Pseudorhizobium banfieldiae: one gene and its partner. The protein of the gene in region 1 interacts with the protein of each later gene in a pairwise test. Links are inferred from orthologs where the notes say so. Each region holds a gene or a part of one and is shown in the gene's direction. Other genes may lie near its edges. The genes, in order: ptsN and trkA.

Region 1 (13,553 bases):
CGCGCACATCCGTAACGGAAAGCGAAGCGCTCGCCTTCCATGCCGAGGGCAGGCCCGGCAAGCTGGAGATCAACCCAACCAAGCCGATGGCGACGCAGCGGGATCTGTCTCTGGCCTACTCCCCCGGTGTCGCGGTGCCGGTCAAGGCAATCGCCGCCGATCCCGCCACCGCCTACGACTATACCACCCGTGGCAACATGGTGGCGGTGATCTCCAACGGAACGGCAATCCTGGGACTTGGCAATCTCGGTGCGCTGGCGTCGAAGCCGGTCATGGAAGGCAAGGCCGTCCTCTTCAAGCGCTTCGCCGATGTCGATTCCATCGACCTGGAAGTGGACACGGAAAATGTCGACGAGTTCGTAAACTGCGTCCGCTTCCTCGGCCCCTCCTTCGGAGGCATCAATCTCGAGGACATCAAGGCGCCCGAATGCTTCATCATCGAGAGCCGCCTGCGCGAGATGATGGACATTCCCGTCTTCCATGACGACCAGCACGGGACCGCGATCATTGCTGCCGCCGGCCTGGTCAATGCCCTGGAACTGACTGGGCGGGACCTCAAAAATACCCGGCTCGTCTGCAACGGCGCCGGTGCTGCTGCGATCGCTTGCGTCGAGCTTATCAAGGCCATGGGATTCAACGCGGACAACATCATCCTCTGCGACACCAAGGGGGTCATCTACCAGGGCCGCTCCGAGGGAATGAACCAGTGGAAATCCGCTCATGCCGCCAAGACGGACAAGCGGACGCTGGCGGAGGCGATGGACGGTGCGGATGTCGTGTTCGGGCTTTCGCAGAAGGGCGCCTTCTCCGAGGAGATGATCCGTTCGATGGCCGACAGGCCGATCATCTTCGCCATGGCCAATCCCGATCCGGAGATCACGCCGGAGGAGGTGGCCCGCATCCGCGACGACGCGATCATGGCGACCGGCCGTTCCGACTATCCGAACCAGGTCAACAACGTCCTCGGGTTTCCCTATATCTTCCGTGGTGCGCTGGACGTGCGGGCCACACAGATCAACGATGCGATGAAGATCGCCGCCGTCCGGGCGCTGGCAAGTCTGGCGCGCGAGGACGTGCCGGACGATGTCGCGGCCGCCTACCAGGGCAACCGCCCGATATTCGGATCCCAGTACATCATCCCCGTGCCCTTCGATCCGCGGCTGATTTCTGCCATTCCGGTCGCGGTTGCAGAAGCCGCGATGGAAAGCGGCGTTGCGCAAAAGAATATTCCGGACCTTGCCGCTTATGCGCGAGAGTTGTCGGCTCGGCGCGACCCGATCGCAGCGACGACGCAAGGTATCTACGAGCGCGTGCGCCGCCTCCCCAAACGTGTCGTTTTCGCCGAGGCCGAGGAGGAGCAGGTGATGCGGGCGGCTGTCTCCTTTGCCCATCACCAACTCGGTACTGCCATCCTGCTCGGGCGCGATGACGTCATCAGAACGACGGCGGAGAAGGCAGGAATCGACCTCGAACGGCCGAACATCGAAATCGTCAACGCACGCATCTCGACGCGTGTGGACGCCTATATCGATTATCTTTACGAGCGCCTGCAGCGAAAAGGCTTCCTGTTGCGGGACGTGCAGCGCCTGATCCACAACGACCGCAATCACTTCGCCGCGACCATGGTTGCCGTCGGTGACGCGGATGCAATGGTCACAGGCACGACCCGGAACTATGCAACGGCGCTGCAGGACATTCGCCGCTGCATCAACACCAAACCGGGCCACCGCGTCATCGGCGTGTCGCTCGCCCTGTCCCGCGGCCGGACGGTGTTCGTCGCAGATACGGCGGTTCACGACATGCCGACGGCGGAGGAGCTTGCGGATATCGCCGTCGAAGCTGCCCGGGTTGCGCGCCGCATGGGCTACGAGCCACGCGTCGCCCTGCTCGCCTATTCGACCTTCGGCCAGCCCACCGGGGAACGCTCCGAGCGTGTGCGGGAGGCGGTCAAGATCCTCGACCGTCGCCGTGTCGACTTCGAGTATGATGGTGAGATGGCCGCCGACATCGCACTCAATCCGCAGCGAATGGAGCAGTATCCCTTCTGCCGCCTCTCCGGCACGGCCAATGTCCTGGTGATGCCGGCCATTCATTCGGCATCTATCTCGACCCGCATGCTGGCGGAACTGGGCGCGGCGACCGTGATCGGCCCGCTTCTGGTTGGGCTCGACAAATCGGTGCAGATCACGTCGATGGGCGCCAAGGATTCCGACATCGTGAACATGGCGGCGATCGCCGCCTACAACGCGGGGAGTTAGCGGTCAGCTGGCAAAACGTCCGGCATCGGCGCCATAGTAGTTGATATAGCGGTTCGAGATCGCGGAAATCGGCAACACGACCAGCACATCGGTGGTGTTGAAGGCCGCATCCACCACCGCGCCGTCGCCAATCATTGCGCCGAGGCGGAGATAGCCTTTGATCAGCGGCGGCATGGCCGCCAGCGCCTTGCGCGTGTCTATCCCTTCAGGCGGCACGAGGTCCATCTCCCGGCGCAGGTCCGGGCGTGCCGCTACGGCCCATTCGCCCTTCGCACTCACATTGTGCTGGAGGAAAGACAACGCCAGGGCATGCTCCTCCGGATGTATCCCTGGAAAGGAGGCGCAGCCGAACATGGCAGCCATGCCGTGCTTCAGCGCATAGGCCCAGTTGCCCTGCCAGAGAAGTTCCACTGTCCGCTTCGTCCGATAGGCCGGCAGGACGCAGGAGCGACCCAGTTCCATGAACAGCTTGTCGGGATGACGCGCAAGCAACGGCTCGATCTCGAACTCCGAGGCGCTGTAGAAGCCGCCATGGGACATGGCCACCTGGTGGCGCAACAGGCGGTAAGTGCCGACGATCTGGTCCTCGATCTCACCCTCGATGGCAAGATCGATGACGAGGAGATGGTCGCAGATGGCATCGAAGGTATCGATGTCACGGTGAAGGCGCATCGCCTCTGGGGGCAGTTGTGCCTTCATCTCCTCCACGAACACGCGGTAGCGGACGGCCTGTGCCGCATCCACTTCACGCGCCGTCCGCGCAAGCCGCGTTTCCAGACTGCCGATCCGTCCAAGGATCTCCTCGGCCGGCTGCTGAACCAGAGTCTGGCTGGGGTTCGCGTTCACGTCATGCTTCAGAAGGTCTAGCGCCATGGTGATTTGCCCCACAGGTTCAACTCACCGCCGTATAATCATCTTCCCGCAACAGAAAAATGACAATGGGTGTCACAATAGGTTGGGGCAGAGCCGCCCGTCAATGCAGTTCCGTTGGCGCCACCTTACGCGAGGCCAACTGTTCGACCAGTTGCAGCAGATGCTGAGGGTCCGTCGGCTTCCCGAGCCGCGCGCTTATGCCGAGTGCTTCCGAACCGACCAGCGACTGTCCTGAAGCATCTCCGGAAAGCACGATGACCGGCGTGGCTGAAAGAGTGTTCAAAGCTTCATGCCGCCGCAGTTCAGCCAGTGCCTCCATCGTGGGCATACCCGGCATGTGAAGGTCGGTGACAATGACATCGGGGCGACCGTCCGGTATCGCGGCATGATCGAGAATCGATCTTGCATTGTCGACGACATCCACGCGGTGGCCCCCTTTCCTCAGAGCAGCGCTGACCAGTTTCGCTCCGACGGGATCATCCTCTGCGACAAGGACATGTAGCCTCGACACTGCAGGTGAGTTCATCGCTTCGGTTGTCGATCCGGCCGAAAGGTTTGCTTCGTCGCGGCTCCGAGAGCCCCTGAGGCGGCCGGACAGGACATCGATCAGCGATTTCTCACGCAGCGGCCGTATCAGCCAAGCGTCATACAGCTCCTGCGGCTGCGAGGCCCGCTCTTCCGGGTTGACGAGGAGGATGCGGTGCAGCGGACCGCTCATCTGGCTATCTATCGGCTGGGCCGCCAGCCGATGATCGACAATCAGATCGGTAAAGGGCGTCAGTGCTAGATCACCGTTGAGCAGCTCGGCTGCATCCGCCGTACTCTCGACATGGCGGCAGGTTCCCCCCAGCGTTTCGATCGTCGTAACGGTTGCCGTGGCCGCCGGCCCGGCCGGTGCCAGCAACAGGACCCGATTTCGCTCCAGCAAGCTTCCTCGCCGAGTAGCGCCCGCCGGCGCATCCTCGGCAAGCGTCAGCGGGAAACGGACCGTGAAGGTGGTGCCCAGGCCAGGCTCGCTCACCGCCAAGAGGTTGCCGCCGAGTTCCCGCAATATGTGAAGGGCTATCGCAAGCCCGAGACCTGTTCCGCCACTGCGCTGGGCCGCATTACCCATCTGCTCGAACTCGCGGAACAGCCGTATCCGGGCATCGGCATCCATTCCGGGACCAGTGTCGGCGACGGCGATGACGACGTCCGAACCGTCCGCGCGGACGCTGATCAGGACGCCGCCGCGTTCCGTGAACTTCACGGCATTGCCGATCACGTTGAAAAGCACCTGCCGAAGACGGGCGGGATCGAACTCAAGCAGTTCCGGTACGTCTGCAGCAACCGTCGCGGCGAGCTCTATGCCCTTCTCATGCGCGCGCGGTGCGAGCATTTCCACGACCGTCTCGATCTGCTGACGGATGCTAGCGGTCCGGTTGTTGAGGCGAAAGCGTCCCGCTTCGAGCGTCGAGAAGTCTAGGAGATCTTCTACGAGTTGGACCAGCGCATGCCCCGACTGGCGGATGCCGCTCAGATAGTTCTGCTGTTCGGCGGTAAGCCGCGTCTGTCCGAGAAGATGGGTCATGCCGAGGATGCCGTTCAGCGGCGTTCGCAGTTCGTGCACGACCGTGGCAATCTGGCGGGATTTTGCGGCGCTCTCCGCTTCTGCGTCACGCAGCCGCCTGCCGGAAATGCGATCTATAAAGACCGAGCAGCTGTCACGCAGCCGCGGCAGGCGATCCTTCAAGGTGGCAAAGGGGAAACGCATCGGAAATGGCCCGGCACAGTTTCCCCGAACATTGCACCTGCAAAGCTAACAAATCTCTACTCGCTCTCGCTGGCGCGGGCAGCCTTCCGCGACCCCAGAAGCTCATCCAGGATGACCAGGGCAGCCCCGATCGATATGAAACTGTCGGCAAGGTTGAAGACGGCGAAAGACCAGGTCTGCGTATAGAAGAGAATGTAATCGATCACGTGGCCATAGACGAACCCATCGATCAGGTTGCCGATCGCGCCTGCGACGATGAGAGTGAATCCGAGATGGGCGAAACCACGTTCCCCGGGCGTGCGGCGCCAGAGCCAGAGCACGAAGGCGACAATCACGACCCGCATGCCGATGATGAACTCCCTCTCCATTCCCGACAGGAGAGAGAAGGCGACGCCGAGATTGTAGGTCCGGTAGAGCGCCAGCATCGGCAGGATAGGAACCGCCTCTTCCAGCGGCAGATAGGCTTCGACCGCAAGCTTGACCGCCTGATCCAGCACGACGGCAATGACGATAAGCACTACGGCGACGAGCGGACGTGAGAACCTGGAAGCAGTCGCTACGATCATCCGGCGTCCTCCAGCTTCAGGAGATGACGGCGGGCCTCAAAGAGCATGACCGCCGTCGCGACCGCAAGATTGAGGCTGTCTGCCCTGCCCTGCTGTGGGATGCGCACCAGTCGATCGGCGGACTTCGCCAGTGCCTCGGGAAGACCTGATTGTTCATTACCCATCAGCAGGACCGTCGGTTTCTTTTCATAATTGACTGTCCGATAGTCAACCGCGCCGGCGAGATGGGTTGCGACGACCTGGGCCCCCGAACGTTTCTGCCACGCAAAGAACTCCTCGGTGGTAGCTCTGGCGAGCGGGACTGCGAAAACGGATCCCATTGTGGCGCGGACGGTTTCCAGAGAGAAGGGATCGGTACATTCCCCGACCAGAATCACGCCAGAGGCACCGGCCGCGTCCGCGGTGCGGATGATCGTGCCCAGATTGCCCGGATCGCGGACGCGATCGAGGGCCACGTAGGTCACCCCTTGGCTCGGCCGGAGGTCGTCAAGCGGTGTCCAACGCTGCTCAAAAATGCCGACCACCATTTGCGGATTGTCTCGACGCGTGATGGAGGAGAGGACCTTCTCGCTGACTTCGAGCACGAGCCCCCCCTTGGCGATGGTGCGGGCAGCTACCTGTTCCACCAGAGGCTTTCCCTTGGCGGCCTTCGCATAGGCGAGGATCCGGATAGTCCAGCCCAGTTCCAGCGCATCGATGACCAGCTTCAGCCCTTCTGCCATGAAGGTCCCGCTCTGCTCGCGATCCTTCTTGTTGCTGAGCGCCTTGATATCCTTGACGATCGGGTTTGAGAGGCTGGTCACCTCCTTTACCTGGCCGACGCGCCGAGAACCCTCGTTGTGGTGATCATTGCTCATTCGCGCACCCAGCGGCTGAATAGGGAGGTTGACAGGGCACGACCGACAGCACCGCCGTCGATGCCCGTTTCGCGGATGACCAGTTCTCCCGATTCCACGGCACCGCCCGCGCCGCGCATCGTCTCGCGCATCAGTTCGTGGATCGAATAGAAGCTCGCCCGGATCGAATAGGCGGTCAGCACCAGACCGACAGCGCGCGGAGAGAGCAGCTCGCGGCAGACGTCCAGCATAAGGGGCAGGTGATCGAACAGATGCCAGACTTCGCCATTGGGACCGCGGCCAAACTTCGGCGGATCGGTCAGGATAATATCGTAGTGGTTGCCTCGCCGTTCCTCCCTCTGGATGAACTTCATGGCGTCTTCGCAAATCCATCGGATCGGCGCCCGCTCCAGGCGCGACAGGGCCTGGTTCTCGCGAGCCCAACCGATCGCCTTCTTCGATGCGTCCACATGGGTGACCTCGGCGCCGGCAGCTGCCGCGACAAGCGAGGCAACCCCCGTATAACCGAAGAGGTTCAGCACCTTGAGCGGGCGGTCAGCACTCTCGACCTGCTGCTTCATCCACTCCCAGTGGACGATCTGCTCCGGGAACACGCCGACATGGCGGAAAGAGGTGAACCGGCCGAGGAAATCGACGCCAAGCAGCGACAGGGGCCAGGTTTCTCCCTGCGCCTCCTTCGGAAAGCGCCAGCGTCCAATGCCGTCCTCGTCCGTATCTCCGGTGAAGACGGCATCGACCTTCTCCCAGACAGAAGGGGGGAGCGACGGCTGCCAGAGCGCCTGCGCCTCCGGCCGCACGATCCGATAAGGCCCATATTGCTCGAGCTTCAACGCATTGCCGCTGTCGATCAGGTGAAAGTCCCCGGCGCCGCGTGACTCGAGTATGACCGGCACGCGCTCAGACGGGCGTTCGCCGACCCGCTGGATAAGAGGCCGCTGTGGCGCAGGCTCGGCCGCCGCTCGGCCGCCAGCGACAGATCCTCCCTCGCGCTCTCCCTTTGCCGGCCCGCCGGGACGGGGGCGCGCGGAACGCGGGCTGCCGCTCGTGCCGGGTCTCCGCTCCGTGCGTTTTTCCCTGTTTTTCACTGCACATCCGATCGGTTGACGTTTCGCTGCAAATAGCAATTGCCCCGGCAGTTGGCAAAGGGCTTTAGAGCCGGCGAGGGTCACCGGAGACCTTCTACTCTGGGGCGTCCATTAGGGATGCGTTGACTTTAGAGGTCCACAGGCGTAGAAGCCCGCCGCAATTGCAACGGACAAAAGCAAGCACCCTTACCCACTCGCCATGCCTCCTAAAAACATCCCGGTGCCGCGTGAAGCGCTTGGATGAGGTGGATGGTTGGCGTAGACTGAAACACGCAAGTCACGATAAGAAGGAACCAATCCATGAGTGTGCGTGTATCTGGTAAACAGATGGAGATCGGTGAATCGTTCCGCCAGCGGATCGAGGACCAGATCGGCGAGGCTGTCGCCAAGTACTTCGATGGGGGGTACGCAGGTCAGGTGATCGTGGAGAAATCCGGATCGCGTTTCTCAGCCGATTGCAAGATACATCTCGATACCGGCATTGTCCTGCATGCAGCAGGCCAGGCTAACGATCCGCAGTTGAGCTTCGATGCCGCCGCAGAGCGCATCGAGAAGCGCCTTAGGCGCTACAAGCGCAAGCTGAAGGACCATCATGGCGGTTCCCACGGCAACGGCCAGGAGATCGCCTACACCGTCATGGATGCCATTCCGGAAGAAGACGAGGAACTGCCAGAGGATTTCGCGCCCACCATCGTGGCGGAAAGTTCCAAGCAGTTGCGCACGATGTCGGTCGCTACCGCTGTCATGGCCCTGGACATGACGGACGAGCCGGTCCTGCTTTTCCGGAGCCCCGGCAAGGAAGACCTGAACATCGTCTATCGCCGCAACGACGGCAATATCGGCTGGATCGACTCCACCAATATCAAAGGCTAACGATTCTGGGAGAGCGTCGGCGACGACGCTCCCTCCACCTTGCGGTGGTAAAAAGGAAGAAGAGAATGGCTTTGGCAGATTTGCTACAGCAAGATGCGATTATTCCCGCCCTGAAAGTAAATTCCAAGAAGCAGCTGTTGCAGGAGTTGGCCTCCAGGGCCTCCAAGCTCACCGGGGTTGCCGAGCGGGAGATCTTCGACGTCATTCTGCAGCGGGAACGGTTGGGTTCAACCGGCGTCGGTCACGGCGTGGCCATTCCGCATGGCAAGCTTAACAGTATTTCGTCCATTAGCGGTGTCTTCGCGCGACTTGAAACGCCCGTTGACTTCGAGGCTCTCGACGATGAACCCGTCGACCTTGTATTCCTTCTGCTTGCTCCCGAAGGGGCCGGAGCAGACCACCTTAAGGCGCTTTCGCGGATCGCCCGCGTGTTGCGCGACCAGGAACTTGTCGCGAAGCTTCGCCAGACGGATTCGGCATCGGCGATCTACGCCTTCCTGAACCAGGAACAGGCAACCGCCGCCTGACAACAGAACTGAGACTGAAATAGCCGCCCGTCGCCTATGGCAGCGGGCGGCTATTTTGCGTTTACGGAGAGGTTGTCAGCCGTTCGTCGTTTCGCTCTCGCCGGGGGCGGTGGTCCCTTCGACCTTCGGCCCCCCTTTGGAAACGCCAACCATGGCAGGCCTCAAGACACGCTCACCGATCGTGTAACCCGCCTGAACCACCTGGAGAATGGTGTTGTTCGGCACTTCGGGATTGGGGATCTCGAACATGGCCTGGTGGAAGTTGGGATCGAACTTCTGGCCCTCGGCGTCCATCTTCTTCACGCCGTGGCGTTCGAGCGCAGACAGCATCGAACGTTCGGTCATTTCCACGCCTTCGAGCAGCGAGGTCAGGCTCTGGTCGGCCGCGGCACGAATTTCGGCCGGGACGGCATCGATCGCCCGACGGAGATTGTCGGAGACGGCCAGCATGTCACGCGCGAAGGCGGCGACCGAATAGGACTTCGCGTCCTTCACATCGCGTTCCGTACGACGACGCAGGTTTTCCATCTCGGCGGCCATACGCAGGAAACGATCGCGAAGATCGGTATTTTCGGCCCTGATTGCCTCGATGGGATCAGGCTCGGCGATCCGAGATTCACCACCCTCAACCGTCTCCTGATCCTGCTGCCCCGATGCCACAGCCTCGGCAGCATTTTCCGCGGCGGTTTCGTGCTTGCCCGCGTCAGGTCCGGTTTTCTTTGTCTCGTCGGTCATGACCATCTCCGGTATCTTAGTTCACAAAGTCGTGCCCGATATCGAGGTTTGGACCTCAAAAATCAAGGCTGGTCCGAGAATGGGGTGTTATCGTGGCTTCCGGGTCAGGCGCGCCAGAAGCTGGGCGGTATAGTCGACCATCGGGACGACCCGCGAATAGTTAAGCCGTGTCGGGCCGATCACGCCGACGGCCCCCACGATGCGTTCTTCCTGATCCCTGTAGGGCGCGACGATCAGGGACGAGCCCGAGAGCGAGAAGAGCTTGTTCTCCGACCCAATGAAGATTCTGACGCCCGGCCCACTTTCGGCAAGGTTCAGTATCTCGATGAGGCTGTCCTTCTTCTCCAGATCGTCGAAGAGCAGGCGCAGCCTGTCCAGATCGTCGAGACCCGTCATTCCTTCGAGCAGGTTTGCGCGCCCGCGTACGATCAACTGGTTCGGCTTGCCGTCTTCGCGCGTCCCGGACCAGACGGCCAGGCCGCGCTGCACGAGATCCTGCGACAGCGCGGTCAACTCCGTCTGAACCTGCGTCTTCAGCCTCTCGAGTTCGGCGCGAAGCTCAAGGAGAGTCTGGCCCGTCAGATGAGCATTCAGGAAGTTTGCGGCTTCTGTCAGTTGCGAGGAGGTCACTCCCGCAGGCAGGTCGATGATCCGGTTTTCGACCTGGTTATGTTCGCCTACCAGGACCGCCAGGGCCTTGGTCGGCTCCAGCCGGATGAACTCTACATGCTTGAGGATAGGATCACTCTTGGTGGTGACGACGATGCCGGCGCCGCGCGAGACACCGGAGAGCATCCGGCTGGCATCGTGCATCAGGCTCTCAAGCGGTCGGTCGCGGTCCTCCGGGCGGATCTGGCGTTCAATGCTCGTCCGCTCCTCCTCCGAGAGATCACCAACCTGCATGAAGGCATCGACGAAAAAGCGCAGGCCGGACTGGGTCGGCAATCGACCTGCGCTGACGTGTGGAGAATAAATGAGGCCGAGCTCTTCCAGATCGCTCATGACATTGCGGACAGATGCCGGCGACAGCGACATAGGCAGGAGGCGGGAAAGATTTCGAGAACCAAGTGGTTCTCCGGTTTCAAGGTAGCTTTCGACGATGCGTCTGAAGATCTCACGCGAACGGTCGTCAAGCACCGCGCCGCTTTCCCTTCGTTCCATCAATCCCATCGTTCCCTTGAAGCCCTCGGTTTGTCTGGGTGGAATATAGTGATCCGGCGCGGTCTTCGCCATACGGAAGTTCTGCGCGCCTTCGGGACCGCTCCGAGACACGCCTTGCCCCTTTTCCTTTGCAAATGCCGGGCGACGTCCGTAGAACGCCTAGGAAATTCTCAGGAGCATGACATGCGGCCTTCAGGCAGAAAAACCGACCAGATGCGCAAGGTTTCCTTCGAGCGCAACTTCTCGAAACATGCGGAAGGGTCCTGCCTCGTCCGCTTCGGCGACACCCACGTCCTCTGCACCGCGAGCCTTGAGGAGAAGCCTCCGGCATGGCTTCGCAACAGCGGCAAGGGCTGGGTGACGGCCGAATACGGCATGCTGCCTCGCGCGACCGGTGATCGGATGAAGCGCGAAGCTGCGTCCGGCAAGCAAGGCGGGCGCACCCAGGAAATCCAGCGCCTGATCGGCCGCTCGCTTCGCGCCGTGGTGGACCTGAGCGCGCTTGGGGAAAAGCAGATTACCATCGACTGCGACGTCATCCAGGCGGACGGCGGCACGCGAACCGCTGCCATCACGGGCGGCTGGATTGCTCTGCACGACTGCCTGAAATGGATGGAAGCCCGTTCGATGACGAAGCTCGACAAGGTCCTGAAGGACCACGTCGCGGCGATCTCCTGCGGTATCTTCGCTGGACAGTCGGTCATCGACCTCGACTATCTCGAAGATTCCGCCGCCGAAACGGATGCCAATTTTGTCATGACCGGCACGGGCGGTATCGTGGAGGTACAGGGAACCGCCGAGGGTGCACCGTTCAGCCAGGAAGAGTTCCTTTCACTGCTGGCGCTGGCGAAGGCGGGGACCGAGGAACTGGTGGCACTTCAGAAGCAGGCCATCACTGCCTGACCGGAGAGCGCGATGCTGATCGAAGGGATGCTCGAGACCGCCCTCTATGCCGAAGATCTCGATGCGGCAGAGGGTTTCTACGGCGGCATCCTGGGACTGGAGCGGATCGTCCGGGCCAGCAACCGCCATGTCTTCTTCCGGTGCGGGCAAGGCGTGCTGCTTGTCTTCAATCCGGACGAGACGGTGAAGCCGCCTGCCGAGAACGGGCCGCAAGTCCCGCCACATGGCGCGACAGGTGCAGGCCATGCCTGCTTTCGGGTCGCCCGCAGCAATCTCGACGCTGTCGCCGACACGCTGAAGAAGGCAGGCGTCGCGATCGAGAGCGACGTGATATGGCCGAACGGCGCCCGGTCGATCTACTTCCGCGATCCGGCGGGCAACAGTCTCGAATGCGCCGAACCGGGCCTCTGGTCCATCGGCTGAGGAAATCAGGAACATGCGCAAACTCGACACCAGGACGATCGTCGTCGCCAGCCACAATGCCGGCAAGATCCGCGAGATCGCCGAGCTCATTGCTCCGTTCGGCTTCAGCGCGAAATCTGCGGCTGAACTGGCGCTGGAGGAGCCGGCCGAGACCGGTACGACCTTCGAGGAAAACGCGGCTATCAAGGCACTGGCCTCCGCCACGGCATCCGGCCTTCCGGCGCTCTCCGACGATTCCGGCCTCGTCGTCGATGCACTCGATGGGCAACCGGGCGTCTACACTGCCAACTGGGCAGAGCGCGAGGACGGCAGCCGCGATTTCATCATGGCTATGGAGAAGGTCGAGAAGGCGCTCTTAGAGCGCGGGGCGACCACCGCCGAGCAGCGCACCGCCCGTTTCGTGAGCGTGCTTTGCCTTGCCTGGCCGGATGGCCATACGGAGTTCTTTCGTGGCGAGGTCGAGGGCAGCGTCGTCTGGCCGCCCCGGGGAGACAAGGGCTTCGGTTACGACCCGGTCTTCCAGCCGAAGGGCTATGACACTACCTTCGGCGAGATGAGCTCGGAAGAAAAGCACGGCTGGAAGCCCGGGGGTTCCGATGCGCTTTCGCACCGCGCCCGCGCATTCAAGCGCTTCGTGGAAACCTGCCTGGAGAGCTGAGTGCCGTTCAACCCCGACGCGCCCCTTCTGCCCGATACCGGGGAACCCGGCTTCGGCATCTATGTGCATTGGCCGTTCTGCGCGGCGAAGTGTCCCTACTGCGATTTCAACAGCCATGTCCGGCACCAGCCTGTCGACCAGCCTCGCTTTACCGCCGCCTTCCTGCGGGAGATGGCCACCATGCGTCAGATGAGCGGGCCGAAGACCGTTACCAGTATCTTCCTCGGCGGCGGAACGCCGTCGCTGATGGAGCCGGGCACGGTCGCCGCAGTCCTCGACGGCATTGCCCGGTACTGGCATGTGCCGGATGGGATCGAGATCACCATGGAAGCCAATCCGTCCAGCGTCGAGGCGGAGCGGTTCCGCGGCTATCGGGCGGCAGGCGTAAACCGCGTGTCTTTGGGCGTGCAGGCCCTCAACGATGCCGACCTGAAATTTCTGGGCCGGCTCCATGACGTGACCGATGCGCTGAAGGCGGTCCGCCTGGCGCGGGAGATCTTTCCCCGCATGAGCTTCGACCTCATCTATGCCCGTCCAGGGCAGACGGTCGAGGCATGGGAGGCCGAGCTCGAGCAGGCGATCTCCTATGCCGTCGACCACCTCTCGCTCTACCAGCTCACCATCGAGGAAGGCACGCCGTTCTACGGCCTTCACAAGGCCGGCAAGCTTGTCGTGCCCGACGGCGATCAGTCTGCGAACCTCTACGAGGCGACGCAGGAGATCACCGCCCGTCACGGACTGCCGGCGTATGAGGTTTCAAACCATGCCCGACCGGGCGCCGAAAGCCGCCATAACCTCACCTACTGGCGCTATGGCGACTATGCGGGGATCGGGCCGGGAGCACACGGCCGCCTCACACGCGGCGCGGCCAAGATCGGGAC
Region 2 (17,271 bases), 1.6 Mb from region 1 along the record:
TGGCCAACATTGGATGTGTTCGCCATCACTTGGTTTCGGCCGCCTCCAGCAACATCTCCAGTGCCGTCCGCACCGTCGCGAGCCTGACCTCGCTGCGGCCGATCGACCCGTAGCGCATTTCCCGGTGGATCAGGATGCCGGCTCGCGTCTGGGCGGCAAGATGCACGAGACCCACCGGCTTTTCAGTTGACCCACCGGTCGGGCCTGCAATCCCCGTGACGGCAACCGCCGCGCTGGCGCGGGACCGGTAGAGGGCACCGTGCGCCATTTGCAGCGCGACTTCGCGCGAAACCGCGCCGTAGGCCGCAAGGCTTCTCTCCGAGACGCCAAGCAGGTCCACCTTTGCCTCGTTCGTATAGGTTACGAAGCCGCGGTCGACGACGGCAGACGACCCGGAAATCTCCGTTAGGGCGCCGGCAATCAACCCGCCGGTGCAGGATTCGGCCGTGGACAGCATCTGCTGGTGTTCGCGGTAAAGAGCGATGACTTGGCTCGCCGCCCGTCCGATATCCGCGGGGAAGAGACTCATGACCCGCGTCCGGAATACACGACTGTTGCCGTCGCGATGGCGGCGATGCCCTCGCGTCGACCGACAAAGCCGATCTGCTCGTTCGTGGTGGCCTTGACCGAACAGCGCTCGAGGTCGATCCGGAGGATATCGGCCATCGTCTCGCGCATTGCCTGCCGGTGGGGGCCGATCTTCGGCGCTTCGGCAATCAGCGAGACGTCCGCATTCAAGATGGTGCCGCCATTCTCGCGAACGATCTCCGCGGCGCGCGCCAGGAAGATTTTCGACGGCGCACCCTTCCACTGGGGGTCCGAGGGCGGGAAATGATCGCCGATGTCACCGGCGCCGCAGGTCGCCAGCAGCGCATCGGTCAGCGCATGGAGTCCGACATCGGCATCCGAATGTCCCTTCAGCCTCTGGTCGTGTGGGATGAACACGCCACACAGCGTGACCCCGTCTCCCGGCTCCAACTGGTGCACGTCATAGCCGTTGCCGGTCCGCACGTCCGGAAGTGCCGCCGCCGAAAGTCTCTCGTCCGCCATAATGATGTCCCGCCTTACTGTCAGTTTCACGTTTTCCGGAGAGCCTTCCACGATGGCAACCGGAACCCCAGCCCACTCGGCGATGGAACAGTCGTCCGTGAAGTCGCTACGCTGGGCAGCTGCCCTCTCATGTGCCGCAAGAATTGTCGCCAACCTGAAGCTCTGCGGGGTCTGGGCCGCATAAAGCCCCTCCCGCGAAATGGTCTCGACTACGCGCCCCTCCGTGACCCGCTTGAGCGTATCCGTGACCGGAAGGGCAGGCAGCACGGCGTCGTCGCCCGCCTCCAGCCGGGCAGCGATGCGATCAAGCAGCGCCCGGTCGACGAAGGGACGGGCGCCGTCATGGATCATCACATGCGTCGCCTCCAGCGCCGCGACCGCCTGCAGGCCGGCAAGGACCGACTGCTGGCGCGTCGCGCCTCCCGTGACCGTCGTCACGCGTTCCATGGCGAGGCCGCTGACGGCCGCCTCGAACAGGAGCTTGTCATCCGGATGGATGACGACGACGATCGGTCCGGCCTTCGACCAATCGAGGAAGGCCTTCAGCGTGTGCGCGATCACGGCGCTGCCGCCGATCCTGCGATACTGCTTCGGTCCCTCTGCAGATCCTGCCCGTTCCCCACGTCCGGCTGCGACAATGACGATCCCGATATTCATGATGAGGGCGGCTCACGCTCAACTGACACATTCGATTGACAGGGGATGACTATAGACTCACAAGGCGTTTTGCCAGCCGCCCGCCCCGTTCTTCTTTCCACACGATTGCTCTTGTGGAAGGCGAAGAGAGTGGCTAAAAATGATGCAGTAATACTGCGTGCCCGAAAGATTGTCATTTGCCTGTTCCGCATCTTGCCACTCCCCTCAGCATCGGACCGGTCACCATCAGGAACCGGGTGGTTCTGGCGCCAATGTCCGGGGTGACCGACCTGCCGTTTCGCGAGATTGCCTGGCGATGGGGCGCCGGACTGGTCGTCACCGAGATGATCGCCAGCCGCGAGCTTGCCATGTCCCGCGGTGAATCCTGGGCCCGCCTGAAGCGCGCCGGACTTGGTCCGCACATGGTCCAGCTCGCCGGCCGCGAGCCGCACTGGATGGCCGAGGCCGCCCGTATCGCGGCCGACAACGGGGCGGACATCATCGACATCAACATGGGCTGTCCCGCCAAGAAGGTAACCGGCGGCCTTTCCGGCTCGGCGCTGATGCGTGATCCCGTGCTGGCCCTTTCGCTGATCGAGGCGACGGTGAAGGCGGTGGATGTGCCGGTCACCCTGAAGATGCGTCTCGGGTGGGACGGGAACTCGATCAACGCGCCGCAGATCGCCCGTCAGGCGGAGGAGGCCGGCGTCAGGCTTGTCACGATACACGGTCGAACCCGCATGCAGTTCTACGAGGGAAGGGCGGACTGGAACGCCATTCGCGCGGTGCGCGAGGCGATCTCCGTGCCGCTCATCGCCAATGGCGACGTTCAATCTCCCGCGGATGCGCGCGAGATCCTCGCCGCCTCCGGTGCCGATGCCGTCATGATGGGCCGTGGCGCCCAGGGAAGGCCTTGGCATGTCGGAGCAATCGCCGACCACCCGCCTCCCTCTCGCGAGCAGCAGAGGGAGATTGTCGCCGAACACTACGAGGCGATGCTTGCCTTCTACGGACGGGAAGCCGGGCTGCGGCACGCCCGCAAGCACCTTGGCTGGTACATCGATCGGTTGGCGCCGTCGCTTCCCGTCGAGGACAAGGCCGCGATCTTCCGATCCACCGATCCAGAGGATGTCATGCAGAAGATGATGCAGGCGCTGCAGGTCCAGGCAGAGCCGACCGCGAGGGAGGCCGCATGAACAAGCCCCAGCCGCCGTCGGGGGACAATGCGCTGGCGCTCGCCGTCCTCAATTCCGTTCAGAACCCGGTGATCCTCGTGGATCCTGCCGGGCACGTCGCCTTCGCGAACTGGGAGGCCGAATCCTTCTTCGGAGCCAGTGCCGCGCAACTCGCCCGCCATGACATCGCGACGCTCATTCCGTTCGGCAGCCCGCTCCTGGCGTTGATCGACCAGGTTCGGGAGCGCAGGGCGCCTGTCAACGAGTACCGGGTCGATCTGTCGTCGCCGCGGCTCGGTCAGGAAAAACTGGTGGACCTTTATGTGGCTCCGGTCGTCAGCGAGCCCGGTTCTGTCGTCGTCGTGTTCCAGGAACGCTCCATGGCCGACAAGATCGACAGGCAGCTGACCCATCGCGCCGCGGCCCGTTCGGTGACCGGCCTCGCCTCGATGTTGGCGCACGAGATCAAGAATCCGCTCTCGGGCATCCGTGGGGCAGCACAATTGCTCGAAACCTCGGTCGAAAGCGAGGATCGGGCGCTGACCAGGCTGATCTGTGACGAGACGGACCGCATCGTGTCGCTCGTCGACCGCATGGAGGTCTTTTCCGATGAGCGGCCGGTGGACCGGCAGCCCCTCAACATCCATTCGGTTCTCGACCACGTGAAGGCGATTGCCCGGGCGGGCTTCGGCCGTCACATCAGGTTTTCGGAGAACTACGATCCCTCGCTGCCGCCGGTCCACGCCAATCGCGACCAGCTGGTGCAGGTCTTCCTCAACCTGGTGAAGAACGCCGCCGAGGCCATCGGCGACCAGGCCGACGGCGAGATCATGCTCACCACGGCCTACCGTCCCGGCATCCGCCTTTCCGTCGCCGGGTCTCGGGAGAAGATCTCCCTGCCGCTGGAATTCTGCGTGATCGACAATGGCCCTGGCGTCCCGGCCGACCTGCTGCCGGACCTCTTCGACCCTTTCATCACCACAAAAACCAACGGCTCCGGCCTTGGTCTGGCGCTGGTGGCCAAGATCATCGGCGCCCATGGCGGCATCGTCGAGTGCGACAGCCAGGCTCGCCGGACCGTGTTCCGTGTCCTGATGCCGATGCACAAGGAGGAGAGTGCGCTGGAGCAAGATGCTGCCCATAGAATGACAGGAAAAGCCCAATGACTGCCACCATCCTTGTCGCCGATGACGACGCGGCCATCCGCACCGTACTCAACCAGGCGCTGACGCGTGCGGGCTACGACGTCCGCATCACCTCCAATGCCGCGACCCTCTGGCGCTGGGTCTCGGCGGGCGAGGGGGATCTCGTGGTGACGGACGTGGTCATGCCGGACGAGAATGCTTTCGACCTGCTGCCGCGCATCAAGAAGGCGCGTCCCGACCTGCCGGTGCTGGTCATGAGCGCCCAGAACACCTTCATGACGGCCATCAAGGCGTCGGAGAAGGGGGCATACGACTATCTGCCCAAGCCCTTCGACCTCACCGAACTGATCGCCATCATCGGCCGCGCATTGGCCGAGCCGAAGAAGAAGCCTGCCCGTCTGGAGGATGACACGCAGGATGGCATGCCGCTGGTCGGACGTTCCGCCGCCATGCAGGAGATCTACCGGGTCCTTGCCCGCCTCATGCAGACGGATCTGACGCTGATGATCACCGGCGAATCAGGCACCGGCAAGGAACTCGTCGCCCGGGCTCTGCATGACTACGGCAAGCGCCGCAACGGCCCCTTCGTGGCGATCAACATGGCCGCCATCCCGCGTGACCTGATCGAGTCCGAACTCTTCGGTCATGAGAAGGGCGCCTTCACCGGCGCGCAGGCGCGCTCGACCGGTCGCTTCGAGCAGGCCGAGGGCGGCACGCTCTTCCTCGACGAAATCGGTGACATGCCGATGGACGCGCAGACGCGTCTCCTGCGCGTCCTGCAGCAGGGCGAGTACACGACCGTCGGCGGCCGCACCCCGATCCGCACCGATGTCCGCATCGTCGCCGCCACCAACAAAGACCTGAAGCAACTCATCAATCAGGGCCTCTTCCGCGAAGATCTGTATTACCGCCTGAACGTCGTCCCGCTGCGCCTGCCGCCCTTGCGTGACCGGGCGGAGGACATTCCCGACCTGGTTCGCCACTTCATGCAGATGGGCGAAAAGGAAGGGCTGGACGTCAAGCGCTTCGATAGCGAGGCGCTCGATGCGATGAAGGCCTATGCCTGGCCCGGCAACGTTCGCGAACTTGAAAACCTGATGCGCCGGCTGATGGCGCTCTACCCGCAGGACGTCATCACCCGCGAGATCATCGACGCCGAATTGCGCTCGGACACGCCCGACAGCCCGATGGAAAAGCTCGGACCGCGCGGCGAGGCGCTGTCGATCTCTCAGGCTGTGGAGGAGAACATGCGCTCCTATTTCGCCAGCTTCGGTGACAGCCTGCCGCCGCCTGGCCTCTACGAGCGCGTACTGCGGGAGATGGAATACCCGCTGATCCTCGCGGCTTTGACCGCCACCCGCGGCAACCAGATAAAGGCAGCCGATCTGCTCGGGCTCAACCGGAACACCTTGCGCAAGAAGATCAGGGAGCTTGGCGTCTCCGTCTATCGCAGCGCGCGCAGTGCATGAACCCTGATTGACTCTCCACGGGTTTCCGTTGCACTTTCGCCACATTGCGTTGCTTATTGGCAACGAATCTCGCTGATGCGGGCATTGCGCTCGCGGGTAGACAGGAAGTCGGGTGCGGCGCTGACGGCAGCGAACTGATCTCGCACGCGCAAGGAGTTTAGCAATGGTCGAGGGCGTCTTTTCGCCCGCGGAAGAAGCCGGATCGGATCTTGATGCCCAGGACCGTCGCGCATCCTTCGCATTGCCGGGCCTCCTGCTTGCCGGCGGGGCGCTTCTCTGCGCTATCCTGACGCTCTTCGTCCTGCTCGGCCTTACGCCGATCGCCCCCACCACGCCGGTGGTCATCGCCTCCGCCGTTCTCAACGGCATCTTCGTTGTCGGCCTTCTCTATCTCATTGGTCGGGAGCTCAGCCGGCTCCTGAGAGCGCGCAACCGGGGACGGGCGGCCGCCCGTCTTCACATCCGTGTCGTTGCGCTTTTCTCGATCGTGGCGATCACGCCTGCGGTGCTTGTGGCACTGTTCGCGAGCATCACGCTGAGCGCGGGCCTCGACCGCTGGTTCTCCATCCGCACGCAATCTATTGTCCGGTCCTCCACCGAGGTGGCGCAGGCCTACATGATGGAGAATGCGAGCTACCTGCAGGGTCAGACGGTTTCGATGGCCAATGACCTCGAGCGCAATCGCGCCACCTTCTATCTGGACCGCACCGGCTTCGTCGACCTGATGACCCGCCAGGCACGCGGCAGGGGGCTCCTGGGCGCCTTCCTCGTTCGGGAGGACGGGGCGGCGATCGCCCAGGCCGACATCTCGACGGAGCGCCCGCTCCCGGCCATACCCAAGGATGCTTTGGAAAAGGCGGCCGCAGGGCAGCCGACGCTGATCCCGCCGGGCGTCACCAATCTCGTCGGCGCCATCATCAAGCTGGATGCGTTTCCGGGGACATTCCTCTACACCATTCGCGCCGTTGATCCGAAGGTCATGGCCGCGATGCGCCTGATGGAGGACAATACGGCCGAATACCAGGCCATGGAGGCCGGCCGGGCATCGCTGCAGTTCGCGTTTGCGATCGTCTATCTCGGATTCGCATTGATCGTCCTCCTGGCGGCCATATGGACAGCCATCGCCGTTGCCGACCGGATCGTTCGTCCCATCCGGCTTCTGATCAGCGCAGCCGACAGCGTCGCCACGGGAGACTTGAACGTGGTCGTTCCGGTACGGGCGGCCGATGGCGATGTCGGCAGCCTGTCGCGCACCTTCAACAAGATGATTTCCGAGATTCGCAGCCAGCGCGACGAGATCCTCGAGGCCAAGGATGAGGTGGACGATCGCCGGCGGTTCATCGAGGCGGTTCTCTCGGGCGTGACCGCTGCCGTCATTGGCGTCGAGGACGACCGGCGGATCACCATCGTCAATCCGTCCGCTGAGGCGTTCCTGGGTCTGTCGGCCGAGCGGTTGATCGGGCGCAATCTCTCCGAAGTCGTGCCGGAGATCGACAGCGTCCTTTCGGAGGCTGCCTCCCGCGCCCGTAACGACTTCCGCAAGCAGGTCAACCTGATGCGGGGCGGCAAGGAGCGGACGCTGAGCGTCCAGGTGACGCGGGAAGAGCAGAGCACCTCTCGCGATTCCTATGTCATTACGCTCGACGACATCACCGACCTCGTCATCGCCCAGCGGTCGACCGCCTGGGCAGATGTGGCGCGTCGGATCGCGCACGAGATCAAGAATCCGCTGACGCCGATCCAGCTTTCGGCCGAGCGCTTGAAGCGCCGCTACGGCAAGCAGATCGCCGACGATGACCGGGCGGTCTTCGACCAGTGCACGGACACGATCGTGCGCCAGGTGGGGGATATCGGACGCATGGTGGACGAATTTTCCTCCTTTGCTCGGATGCCGAAGCCGGCGAAGGAGCAGACGGATCTGCGCGACATTCTGCGCGATGCGGTCTTCCTGAGGGAAATGGGTACCACCCACGTGGAGTTTCTGCGGGAACTGGGCGACGAGCCCCTGGTCGGAATGTTCGACGCGCGCATGCTCGGCCAGGCCTTCGGCAACCTCGTCAAGAATGCGGTGGAAGCCATTGAGGCCGTGCCGGGCGATCAGGAGCGCGAAGGGCGGAAGGTCTGGGTCAGGGCGAACTACGAACCGGCCCGCGATACTTTCGTTGTCGACATCATCGACAACGGCAGCGGGCTTCCGGCGGAGAACCGGCACCAGATTCTGGAGCCGTACATGACGATGCGCGAAAAGGGCACGGGACTTGGCCTGGCCATCGTCAAGAAGATCATCGAGGAGCATGGGGGGCAGATTGAACTGCATGATGCGCCCCCTGAGTTCGATCATGGCCGCGGTGCCATGATCAGGGTCCTGCTGCCGCACATGGTAGCGGGCGGGACCGGAACTGAAACTGATAGGGAACTCGCATATGGCGTCTGATATTCTGGTCGTGGACGACGAGGTGGACATCCGCGAGATCGTTTCCGGAATCCTTTCCGACGAGGGTCACGAGACCCGGACGGCGCATGACAGCGACAGCGCGCTGGCCGCCATCTCCGATCGTGTGCCACGGCTCGTCTTTCTCGACATCTGGATGCAGGGCTCCAAGCTCGACGGCCTCGCCCTGCTCGACGAGATCAAGAACCGGCATCCTGACCTGCCCGTCGTGATGATTTCCGGTCACGGCAACATCGAGACCGCCGTGTCGGCGATCAAGCGCGGCGCCTTCGATTTCATCGAAAAGCCGTTCAAGGCAGACCGGCTGATCCTGATCGCCGAGCGGGCGCTGGAGAACTCGAAGCTGAAGCGCGAGGTCAGCGAGCTAAAGCGGCGGACCGGTGACGCCGTGGAACTCGTCGGCACCTCCGTTGCGGTGTCCCAGCTTCGCCAGACCATCGACAAGGTCGCGCCGACCAACAGCCGCATCATGATTCTCGGCCCGTCCGGCTCCGGAAAGGAACTGGTCGCCCGGATGATCCACCGCAAGTCGTCCCGCGCCAACGGTCCGTTCGTTGCCCTGAATGCGGCGACAATTACGCCAGACCGGATGGAGATCGCTCTCTTCGGCACCGAGGGCGGCCCTGGCCAGCAGCGCAAGATCGGCGCCTTGGAGGAGGCACATCGTGGCATCCTTTATCTCGACGAAGTAGGCGAGATGCCGCGCGAGACGCAGAATAAGATCCTCCGTGTCCTCGTCGACCAGCAGTTTGAGCGGGTCGGAGGTTCGAAGCGGGTCAAGGTGGACGTACGGATCATCTCATCGACCGCTTACAATCTGGAGAGCTTGATCGCCGAGAGCATCTTCCGCGAGGATCTTTACCACAGGCTCGCCGTCGTGCCGGTGAAGGTCCCGGCGCTGGCCGAGCGGCGCGAGGACATCCCCTTTCTGGTCGACATGTTCATGCGCCAGATTTCTGAACAGGCCGGCATTCGCACTCGCCGGATCGGCGAAGACGCTATGGCGGTGCTGCAGGCCCATGACTGGCCCGGCAATATCCGTCAGCTCCGCAACAATATCGAGCGGCTGATGATCTTGGCGCGAGGTGACAGCCCCGACAGCGTGATCTCGGCCGACATGCTGCCGACCGACCTCGGCGACATGCTCCCGAAGATTTCCTCCCAGGGCGATCACCACATCATGACCTTGCCGCTCCGCGAGGCCCGTGAAATGTTCGAACGCGATTACCTGATCGCGCAGATCAACCGCTTCGGCGGCAACATTTCGCGGACGGCGGAATTCGTCGGCATGGAACGGTCGGCCCTGCATCGCAAGCTCAAGTCCCTCGGCGTCTAGGCCAGTCTCGGGCCTGCAGCCATGAAAGAAACCCCATGAAAGTTATTATTTGCGGAGCGGGGCAGGTCGGATACGGCATTGCCGAGCGCCTGTCCCAGGAAGACAACGACGTCTCCGTCATCGACACGTCCGCCTCGCTGGTGAACGCGATCACCGAGACGCTGGATGTGCGGGGCTATGTCGGGCACGGGGCGCATCCCGACATTTTGGCCAAGGCCGGCGCCGAACAGGCGGACATGATCATCGCCGTGACGCTTTACGACGAGGTCAATATCGTCGCCTGCGAGGTGGCCCAGGCTCTGTTCAGCGTCCCCACCAAGATTGCCCGAATCCGCGCCCAGAGCTATCTGGCACCGGAATATTCGGATCTCTTCAGCCGCCAGAACATGTCGATCGATGTGACCATCTCGCCGGAGATCGAGGTCGGCAAGATGGTGCTGCGGCGCATTTCCTTCCCAGGCGCGACGGACATCGTCCGGTTTGCAGAGGACACGATTGCCATGCTGGCAATCGAGTGCATGGAGGATTGCCCCGTCCTCAACACGCCGCTCCAGCAGTTGAGCCAGCTCTTCCCCGACCTGATGGCGACCGTTGTCGGCATCTACCGCAATGGCAGGCTGGCCGTCAGCCGGTCGGCGGACCAACTGGAAGCGGGAGATCTCGCCTATGTCATCTGCCAGCGTGACCACGTGCGTCGTACGCTGGGTCTCTTCGGGCATGAGGAACAGGAAGCGCGCCGCATCATCATCGCCGGCGGGGGCAACATCGGCCACTATGTCGCACGCACCATCGAACAACTCCAGCCGAGAACCAGGCTGAAGATCATCGAGACCGATCGCGAGCGCGCCGCCGCCATTTCCGAGCAATTGCGCAACGCGGTCGTCCTGCATGGCTCAGCCCTCGACCAGAACATCCTGCAGCAGGCGGATGTCCAGGACGCGGACCTCTTCGTCAGCCTGACCAACAGCGATCAGATCAACATCCTCGGGGCGGTGATGGCCAAGTCGCTCGGTTGCAAGTCGAACCTCGTGCTGATCAACAGCTCCTCGCTGAACAAGGTCACGCAGTCCCTCGGCATCGACGCGCAGATCAACCCGCGCGCCGTCACCATTTCCCGTGTGCTCCAGCATGTTCGCAAGGGACGCATCCGCTCCGTCTACGCCGTGCAACAGGGCTCGGCGGAGGTAATCGAGGCCGAGGCACTCGAGACGTCACCGCTGGTCGGCAAGCCTTTCCGCGAACTGGACCTGCCCGATGGCATCCGCATAGGCGCGATCTATCGCGGCGGTACCGTCATCCGCCCAAGCGGTGACACGAAGATCAAGGCGCATGATCGCGTCGTGCTGTTCTCCACCGCGGCGGCGGTCAAGAATGTCGAGCAGATGTTCCGCGTCTCCATTCAATATTTCTGAGCATCGATCGGATCGGCTAGCCCATGTCCAGAATTGCCTATGTCAACGGCCGCTACCTTCCCCACTCCGACGCTGCCATCCACATCGAGGATCGCGGTTTCCAGTTCGCAGATGGTGTCTACGAGGTCTGCGAGGTTCGCGACGGACTGATCATCGACCTGACCCGGCATCTCGACCGGCTCGACCGGTCTCTCCGCGAACTGCGTATGGCAAGTCCGATGGCGCGTGAGCCGCTGAAGCTCGTCATCAGGGAAGTCCTCCGCCGCAACCGGGTCAGGAACGGTCTCTTCTACCTGCAGGTCACGCGCGGGGTCGCCCGTCGCGACCATTATTTCCCGGCCGCCGGCACTTCCCCGACGCTGACCATCACCGCAAAATCCGTCGATCCGCAGCCGGCCCGGGCGCGCTACGAGACGGGCATCAAGGTGATTACCGTGCCGGAGAACCGCTGGGACCGCGTCGACATCAAGACGGTCGGCCTTCTTCCCAATGTCCTGGTCAAGCAGCAGGCTAAGGATGCCGGCGCCCAGGACGCCATTTTCGTCGATGCCGCGGGCAAGGTCACCGAGGCGGCCTCCTCGAATGTCTGGATCGTCAGCGCCGACGGCGTGCTGGTGACCCGCCCGGCCGAGCACGGGATCCTGCGCGGCGTCACCCGCACGACAGTCCTCGAGGTGGCCGCCAGCCTCTCGGTCCCCGTCGAGGAGCGTGAGTTCACGGTCGAGGAGATGCTCGCGGCGCGCGAAGTCTTCCTCACCTCGGCGACGGGCTCGTGTGTGCCGGTAGTTGCCGTCGACGGACGGACCATCGCCAACGGTCATCCGGGCAGCGTCGCCGCCGCCCTGCGTGGTGCCTTTTTGCACATTGCGGAAAAGACGCCGATTTGATAACGAGGATTTCATTGGGGGATGGAAGCACGAGGGCGCTTCCCGTATTTCTCTGAAATGTGATCAGATCATCCCGGCAGGATGCCGGCAAAAAAGAAAGAAGCGGCGCTATGGCGGAACGTTCTCAGAACTTGCAGGACCTGTTTCTTAATACTGTCCGTAAGCAAAAGATTTCTTTGACGATTTTTCTTATCAACGGTGTGAAGCTGACCGGCGTTGTCACCTCCTTCGACAATTTCTGCGTTCTCCTGCGCCGTGACGGCCATTCGCAACTCGTGTATAAGCACGCGATCTCTACCATCATGCCCGGCCAGCCGATGCAGATGTTCGAGAGCGAAGAAAACGCGGCCTGACAGGACAGTAGCTGATTAAACATCGCGACACCTCGAATGAATCGATGATCCCGGAGACCGACCGTCGCCGGGACGACATGCGCGCCGTGGTGCTCGTGCCGGTGCTGAAGAACGCCCGCGCCTCCCGTGCAGCACAGCCTGAGGCTGCACCCGCACCCCAGCGGTCGGAGGAGGCACGCCTTGAGGAGGCCATCGGCCTTGCCCGGGCGATCGACCTCGAAGTCGTGCAGGGCCTGATCGTGCAGGTCTCCCAGCCCCGCCCGGCCACTCTTATGGGAACGGGCAAGATCGGCGAGATCAAGGCGCTGCTCGACCAGCACGACGCCGGCCTCGTCATCGTCGACCATCCGCTGACGCCGGTACAGCAGCGCAATCTCGAAAAGGAATGGAACGCCAAGGTCATCGACCGGACCGGTCTGATCCTGGAAATCTTCGGCCGCCGCGCCTCCACCAAGGAGGGCACGCTGCAGGTCGATCTCGCCCATCTGAATTACCAGAAGGGTCGCCTTGTCCGCAGCTGGACCCACCTTGAGCGGCAGCGCGGTGGCGCAGGCTTCATGGGTGGTCCCGGTGAAACGCAGATCGAGGCCGACCGGCGGCTGCTCCAGGAGCGCATCGTCAAGCTCGAACGCGAACTGGAGCAGGTGGTGCGGACCCGCCAGCTTCACCGCGCAAAGCGCCGAAAGGTGCCGCATCCGATCGTTGCCCTCGTCGGCTACACGAACGCCGGCAAGTCGACCCTCTTCAACCGCATCACCGGTGCCGGTGTTCTCGCCGAGGACATGCTGTTCGCCACGCTCGATCCGACGCTGCGCCGCATGAAGCTGCCGCACGGACGTACCGTCATCCTGTCCGATACCGTCGGCTTCATTTCGGATCTGCCGACCCACCTTGTTGCAGCCTTCCGCGCCACGCTCGAAGAGGTGCTCGAAGCCGACCTCATCCTGCATGTCCGCGACATGTCCGATCCTGACAACGCCGCGCAATCTGCAGACGTCATGCGCATCTTGTCCGATCTCGGGATCGACGAGAAGGAGCGGGAGGCGCGGATCATCGAGGTCTGGAACAAGATCGACCGCCTCGATCCCGAGGCCCATGATGCGATGGCGGAACGGGCAAGCGGCCGCGACAACATCATGGCCGTGTCGGCGATCACCGGCGAGGGCGTCGATGCGCTGCTGGCAGAGATCGCCCGCCGGCTGTCCGGCGTGCTGACCGAAACCACGGTCGCGATACCGGCAGACAAGCTGGCGCTCGTCTCCTGGGTCTACGAGAACGCGATCGTCGACGAGCGCCGAGACCAGGAGGACGGTTCGGTCGAACTTGACGTGCGGCTCTCCGAAAGCCAAGCGGCAGCGCTCGAGCGCCGGCTTGGCAACGGCCCGAGACCCGAGAAGGAAGACTGGGAGCGGTGATCCGCGGCGGTGTCGCCCATGCCTTCGGTTGAAGCGTTCTGAAAAACATTATTCATGGGTGGGAGGAGCACCATGGGCGATGACGAGCGGAAGATCGATGCCTTCTTCTCCGATCAGGAGCGTTGGCACGAGGAACTCCTCGCCCTGAGAAAGATCCTCCTGGACTGCGGGCTAGTCGAAACGTTCAAATGGAGCTCCCCCTGCTACACCGTCGACGACGGCAATGTCGCGCTGCTGTGGGGTTTCAAGGATGCGGCCACGCTCGGCTTCTTCAAGGGCGTCCTCCTGAAGGACCCTGAGAAAATCCTCATCGCACCCGGAGAAAATTCCCGGTCCTCGCGCATCCTCCGCTTCACCGACACCGCGCAGATTGCCGGCCAGGAGAAGACGATCAGGGCGTTTGTTTCCGAGGCGATGGAACTGGAGCGCGCGGCTGCCAAGGTCGACATGCCGAAGGATGATCTCGATTATCCAGAGGAACTCGTCTCCGCCCTTGAGGAGGATCCTGAACTGCAAGCTGCCTTTGAAGGCCTGACGCCCGGCCGCCGGCGCGGCTATGTCCTCCATTTCTCGCAGGCCAAGCAGTCGCAGACGCGTCGCGCACGCATCGACAAGCATCGCAGCCGAATCCTGGCGGGCAAAGGGATGCACGACCGGTAGAGCTGGTTCGCAGTCGTCTTCCGGCTACCGCTCTCCCGACTTCGCCGCCTGCCAGAGCTCCTCCATCCGCTCCAGCGGCGCCGCTTCTAGCGTCTCGCCTGATTTCTGAAGTTCTGTCTCGATGTGCCTGAACCGACTCCGGAACTTCGTGTTCGTGCCGCGTAGCGCATCCTCCGGGTCGGCGTCGACGTGGCGGCCGATGTTGACCAGGGCGAAGATGAGGTCGCCGAGTTCGTCCTTCACCTTGTCCTTCTGTCCGCCGCGGAGCGCCTCGCGCAATTCGCCGATCTCCTCCTCGATCTTGTCGAGGATCGGCTCGGCCTCCGACCAGTCGAAGCCGACCTTCGCCGCCCGCTGCTGCAGCTTCAGTGCTTCCGTCAGCGCCGGCTGGCTTCGCTGCACGCTGCCGAGATAACCGGCCTTGAAGTCTTCCTCGATCCCGCGCCGTGCCCGCCGCTCGGCGCGCTCGCGCTTTTCCTCCGCCTTTATCTCGTCCCACTGGACTTTGACGGCGTCTGGCGTATCGACGTCCGAGATCGCGAAGACATGCGGGTGGCGGCGGATCATCTTGCGGGTCACAGCATGGACGACGTCGCCGAAGGAGAACTCACCGGCCTCCTCGGCCATCTGTGCGTGGTAGACGACCTGCAGCAGGAGGTCGCCCAACTCCTCGCACAGGTCGTCGAGGTCCTTACGCTCGATGGCGTCGGCCACCTCGTATGCCTCCTCGATCGTATAGGGCTTGATCGTCTCGAAGGTCTGCACGATGTCCCAGGGGCAGCCGCTTTGCGGATCGCGCAGCGCCTTCATGATTTCGATCAGGCGAGAGATGTCGCGTGAAGCTTCCATGGGGTTTCTTCCTGAGCGGGACTTAGCGGAGTGGGATCGCGTTGCCGGACTTGCCGGCCTGATAGGTGCCGGAGAGCCGGTCATAGGCGGCGCGGATCTTTCGCGACTGATCAAGCAGGGCCGTGCGCCTCGGCTCATCCTCCACCGCAACGAGGTCCGCTATCGCATGGGAATGCCAGAAGGCGTTCTGCCGCCGGTAGCCGCCTGGTGGAAGGCCGAAGACTTCGTTCAGGATCTTCAGGTCATGCGGAATGGCAAAGGCGTCGCGCGAATCCTCGTGGCTGAAGAAATAGTAGAAATTGTCGAAGCCCGCCCAGGTGATCGCCGACATGCACATGGTGCAGGGTTCATGGGTGGAGAGGAAGATCAGGTCCTTGGCGTGAGGCTTTTCGCCCAGTTCGTAGAAGCGCTTCAGCGCATGCACTTCGCCGTGCCAGAGCGGGTTCTCCATCTCGTTGTTGGTCTCGGCGAGCACCAGCGACAGGTCCGACTTGCGAAGGATCGCCGCGCCGAACACCTTGTTGCCGGCCGCCACGCCGGCCTCCGTCAGCGGCAGGATGTCATTCTCAATGACGTTGAGGAGGCGGGCAACAAGGGACATGGCTTCTTCCTTAGGGACGGGCCGCCGGACGGATGCGGAATCACCGCCGGCGCCTGCGGGTATCGGTGGCTTTTACTCAAGATGGCAGGCGAGCGAGAACAGAAATGTTCGCACGCCACGCAACTCGCATATCGGTTTCTTCTGTCCCAGGGTGCGATGGGTGATATTGTGAAGCCAAGCTCGAAAAGGTCGTCATGTCCATCACACGTCTGACAACAATCCCGACATTCTTCCGCGTCAGCGGTAGGACCGTTGCTGTCTTCGGCAACGGCGACGAGGCGTTCGCCAAGGTCCGGCTGCTGCGCAATACGGATGCAAACATCGTCGCCTATGCCGAGGATCCGGAACCCGATTACCGGGACTATCTCGCAGCAAACAAGCTTGACGTCATTGCCACTTCCTTCGCGGCTGACCAGGTGGACGGTGCCGCTCTCGTCTTCGCCGCCACCGGCGACGAACAGCAGGATCAGGCCATTGTCACGGCTGCCCGCGCTGCGAGGATTCCCTCCAATGCCGTCGACCAGCCGGAGTTCTGCGACTTCCTGACGCCCGCCCTCGTCAACCGTGCGCCGGTTGCCGTCGCGATCGGGACAGAAGGAGCAGGTCCGGTGCTGGCGCAGATGATCCGCGCCCGCGTCGACCAGATGCTTTCGCCGTCGCTCGGCCGGCTCGCTTCCCTTGCCGTTGACTACCGGGATTCCGTCGAACGGTTGATCCCCAAGGGGGTATCGCGTCGCATCTTCTGGCGCCGCTTCTTCACCGGCGCTATCGCTGACAGTGTTGATGCAGGTGACGTCTCCGGCGCCCGCCGCTCTGCCAATGCCCTGCTTTCCGCCTCGGGCCGGGCCGAAGGCCATGTCTGGCTCGTGGGTGCCGGCCCCGGTGCCGAAGATCTGCTCACGCTGCGCGCCCAGCGCGTGCTGATGGAGGCCGATGTGATCGTCTATGACGCTCTCGTCCCACAAGCAATCGTCGACATGGGCCGCCGTGATGCGGAGCGCCTGTCCGTTGGGAAGCGCAAGAACTGTCATTCCAAGTCCCAAGGCGAGATCAATCGTCTGCTGGTGCGGCTGGGGCAGGATGGCAAGCGCGTGGTGCGCCTCAAGTCGGGTGATCCGCTGGTCTACGGCCGGGCAGGGGAGGAGATGGCTGCTCTCCGCGAGGCCGGCATCTCCTACGAGATCGTGCCGGGAATCACCTCCGCCTTTGCCGCTGCCGCCGACTTCGATCTGCCGCTGACGCTGCGTGGTGTCGCCTCGTCGCTCATCTTTACGACCGGCCACGACCTCACCGGCGACGTACTGCCAGACTGGGCAAGGCTCGCTGTGTCCGGCGCCACCATCGCCGTCTACATGGGCCGCACGGTTGCCGCCTCCGTCGCCGGCCGGCTGATGGAAGCCGGCCTGTCGCCGGACACGACCGTGGCCGTGGTGGAGAATGCCAGCCGCGCCGATCGCCGTCTTTTCCACGGGGTCCTGAAGGAACTTCCGGATCTCGAGGCGAGGGACGATCTCGCCGGTCCGGTCATGGTCATTATCGGCGAAGCTGTCGCCGGTGCGAATTTTCAAAGATCCGAGCCCCTGTCCGCATGGACTGCGACGGCTCGCGCCAGGATGGGAAGTGAAGCATGACGGACAAGGTCCTCACCGCAAACAGGCTGACGGACGGCATCGCCGTATGGCTGGATGCGAATGGCCATTGGGTGGAAAACCTGCAGGACGCCCTGGTCGCCCGCCATGCCGAGGCCGTCGCCTCGCTGGAAGCGATCGGCAAGCGGGACTTCGCCGCCAACCGCGTCGTCGACGTCAATGTCATTGACGTGCAGGAAGTC

What was found.
Region 2: the proteins of ptsN (region 1) and trkA interact in binary tests that used the Escherichia coli proteins (3 or more experiments, as listed by UniProt). The link is inferred for Pseudorhizobium banfieldiae from one-to-one orthologs.

The regions. Positions count from the first base shown.
Region 1 is NZ_FO082820.1:2,493-16,045, reverse strand. What follows is about bases 7,181-10,061. They hold ptsN (PTS IIA-like nitrogen regulatory protein PtsN), read left to right. Parts: upstream 7,181-8,330; coding sequence 8,331-8,792; downstream 8,793-10,061. Other genes in these bases: hrcA (heat-inducible transcriptional repressor HrcA), read right to left, coding at 9,615-10,061; grpE (nucleotide exchange factor GrpE), read right to left, coding at 8,868-9,527; hpf (ribosome hibernation-promoting factor, HPF/YfiA family), read left to right, coding at 7,693-8,265; NT26_RS00050 (class I SAM-dependent methyltransferase), read right to left, coding at 7,181-7,392. Outside these bases: NT26_RS00075 (NADP-dependent malic enzyme), read left to right, coding at 1-2,258; olsB (l-ornithine N(alpha)-acyltransferase), read right to left, coding at 2,262-3,131; NT26_RS00065 (hybrid sensor histidine kinase/response regulator), read right to left, coding at 3,232-4,884; lspA (signal peptidase II), read right to left, coding at 4,941-5,450; NT26_RS00055 (TrmH family RNA methyltransferase), read right to left, coding at 5,447-6,307; more of NT26_RS00050, read right to left, coding at 6,304-7,180; more of hrcA, read right to left, coding at 10,062-10,697; rph (ribonuclease PH), read left to right, coding at 10,872-11,591; NT26_RS00020 (VOC family protein), read left to right, coding at 11,604-12,014; rdgB (RdgB/HAM1 family non-canonical purine NTP pyrophosphatase), read left to right, coding at 12,028-12,672; radical SAM family heme chaperone HemW, read left to right, coding at 12,673-13,553. UniProt on the Escherichia coli protein: Seems to have a role in regulating nitrogen assimilation.
Region 2 is NZ_FO082820.1:1,570,167-1,587,437, forward strand. Bases 8,565-11,486 are described here. They hold trkA (Trk system potassium transporter TrkA), read left to right. Parts: upstream 8,565-9,298; coding sequence 9,299-10,675; downstream 10,676-11,486. Other genes in these bases: ntrX (nitrogen assimilation response regulator NtrX), read left to right, coding at 8,565-9,263; NT26_RS07835 (D-amino-acid transaminase), read left to right, coding at 10,699-11,486. Also shown: NT26_RS07795 (CinA family protein), read right to left, coding at 26-529; NT26_RS07800 (bifunctional 2-C-methyl-D-erythritol 4-phosphate cytidylyltransferase/2-C-methyl-D-erythritol 2,4-cyclodiphosphate synthase), read right to left, coding at 526-1,707; tRNA dihydrouridine synthase DusB, read left to right, coding at 1,884-2,882; NT26_RS07810 (two-component system sensor histidine kinase NtrB), read left to right, coding at 2,879-4,027; ntrC (nitrogen regulation protein NR(I)), read left to right, coding at 4,024-5,475; NT26_RS07820 (sensor histidine kinase NtrY-like), read left to right, coding at 5,639-7,909; more of ntrX, read left to right, coding at 7,899-8,564; more of NT26_RS07835, read left to right, coding at 11,487-11,562; RNA chaperone Hfq, read left to right, coding at 11,673-11,915; GTPase HflX, read left to right, coding at 11,960-13,330; NT26_RS07850 (YdeI/OmpD-associated family protein), read left to right, coding at 13,403-13,990; mazG (nucleoside triphosphate pyrophosphohydrolase), read right to left, coding at 14,015-14,839; NT26_RS07860 (deaminase), read right to left, coding at 14,862-15,440; siroheme synthase CysG, read left to right, coding at 15,635-17,071; NT26_RS07870 (DUF2849 domain-containing protein), read left to right, coding at 17,068-17,271. UniProt on the Escherichia coli protein: Part of the constitutive potassium transport systems TrkG and TrkH. May regulate the transport activity of TrkG and TrkH systems. Binds to NAD(+) and NADH.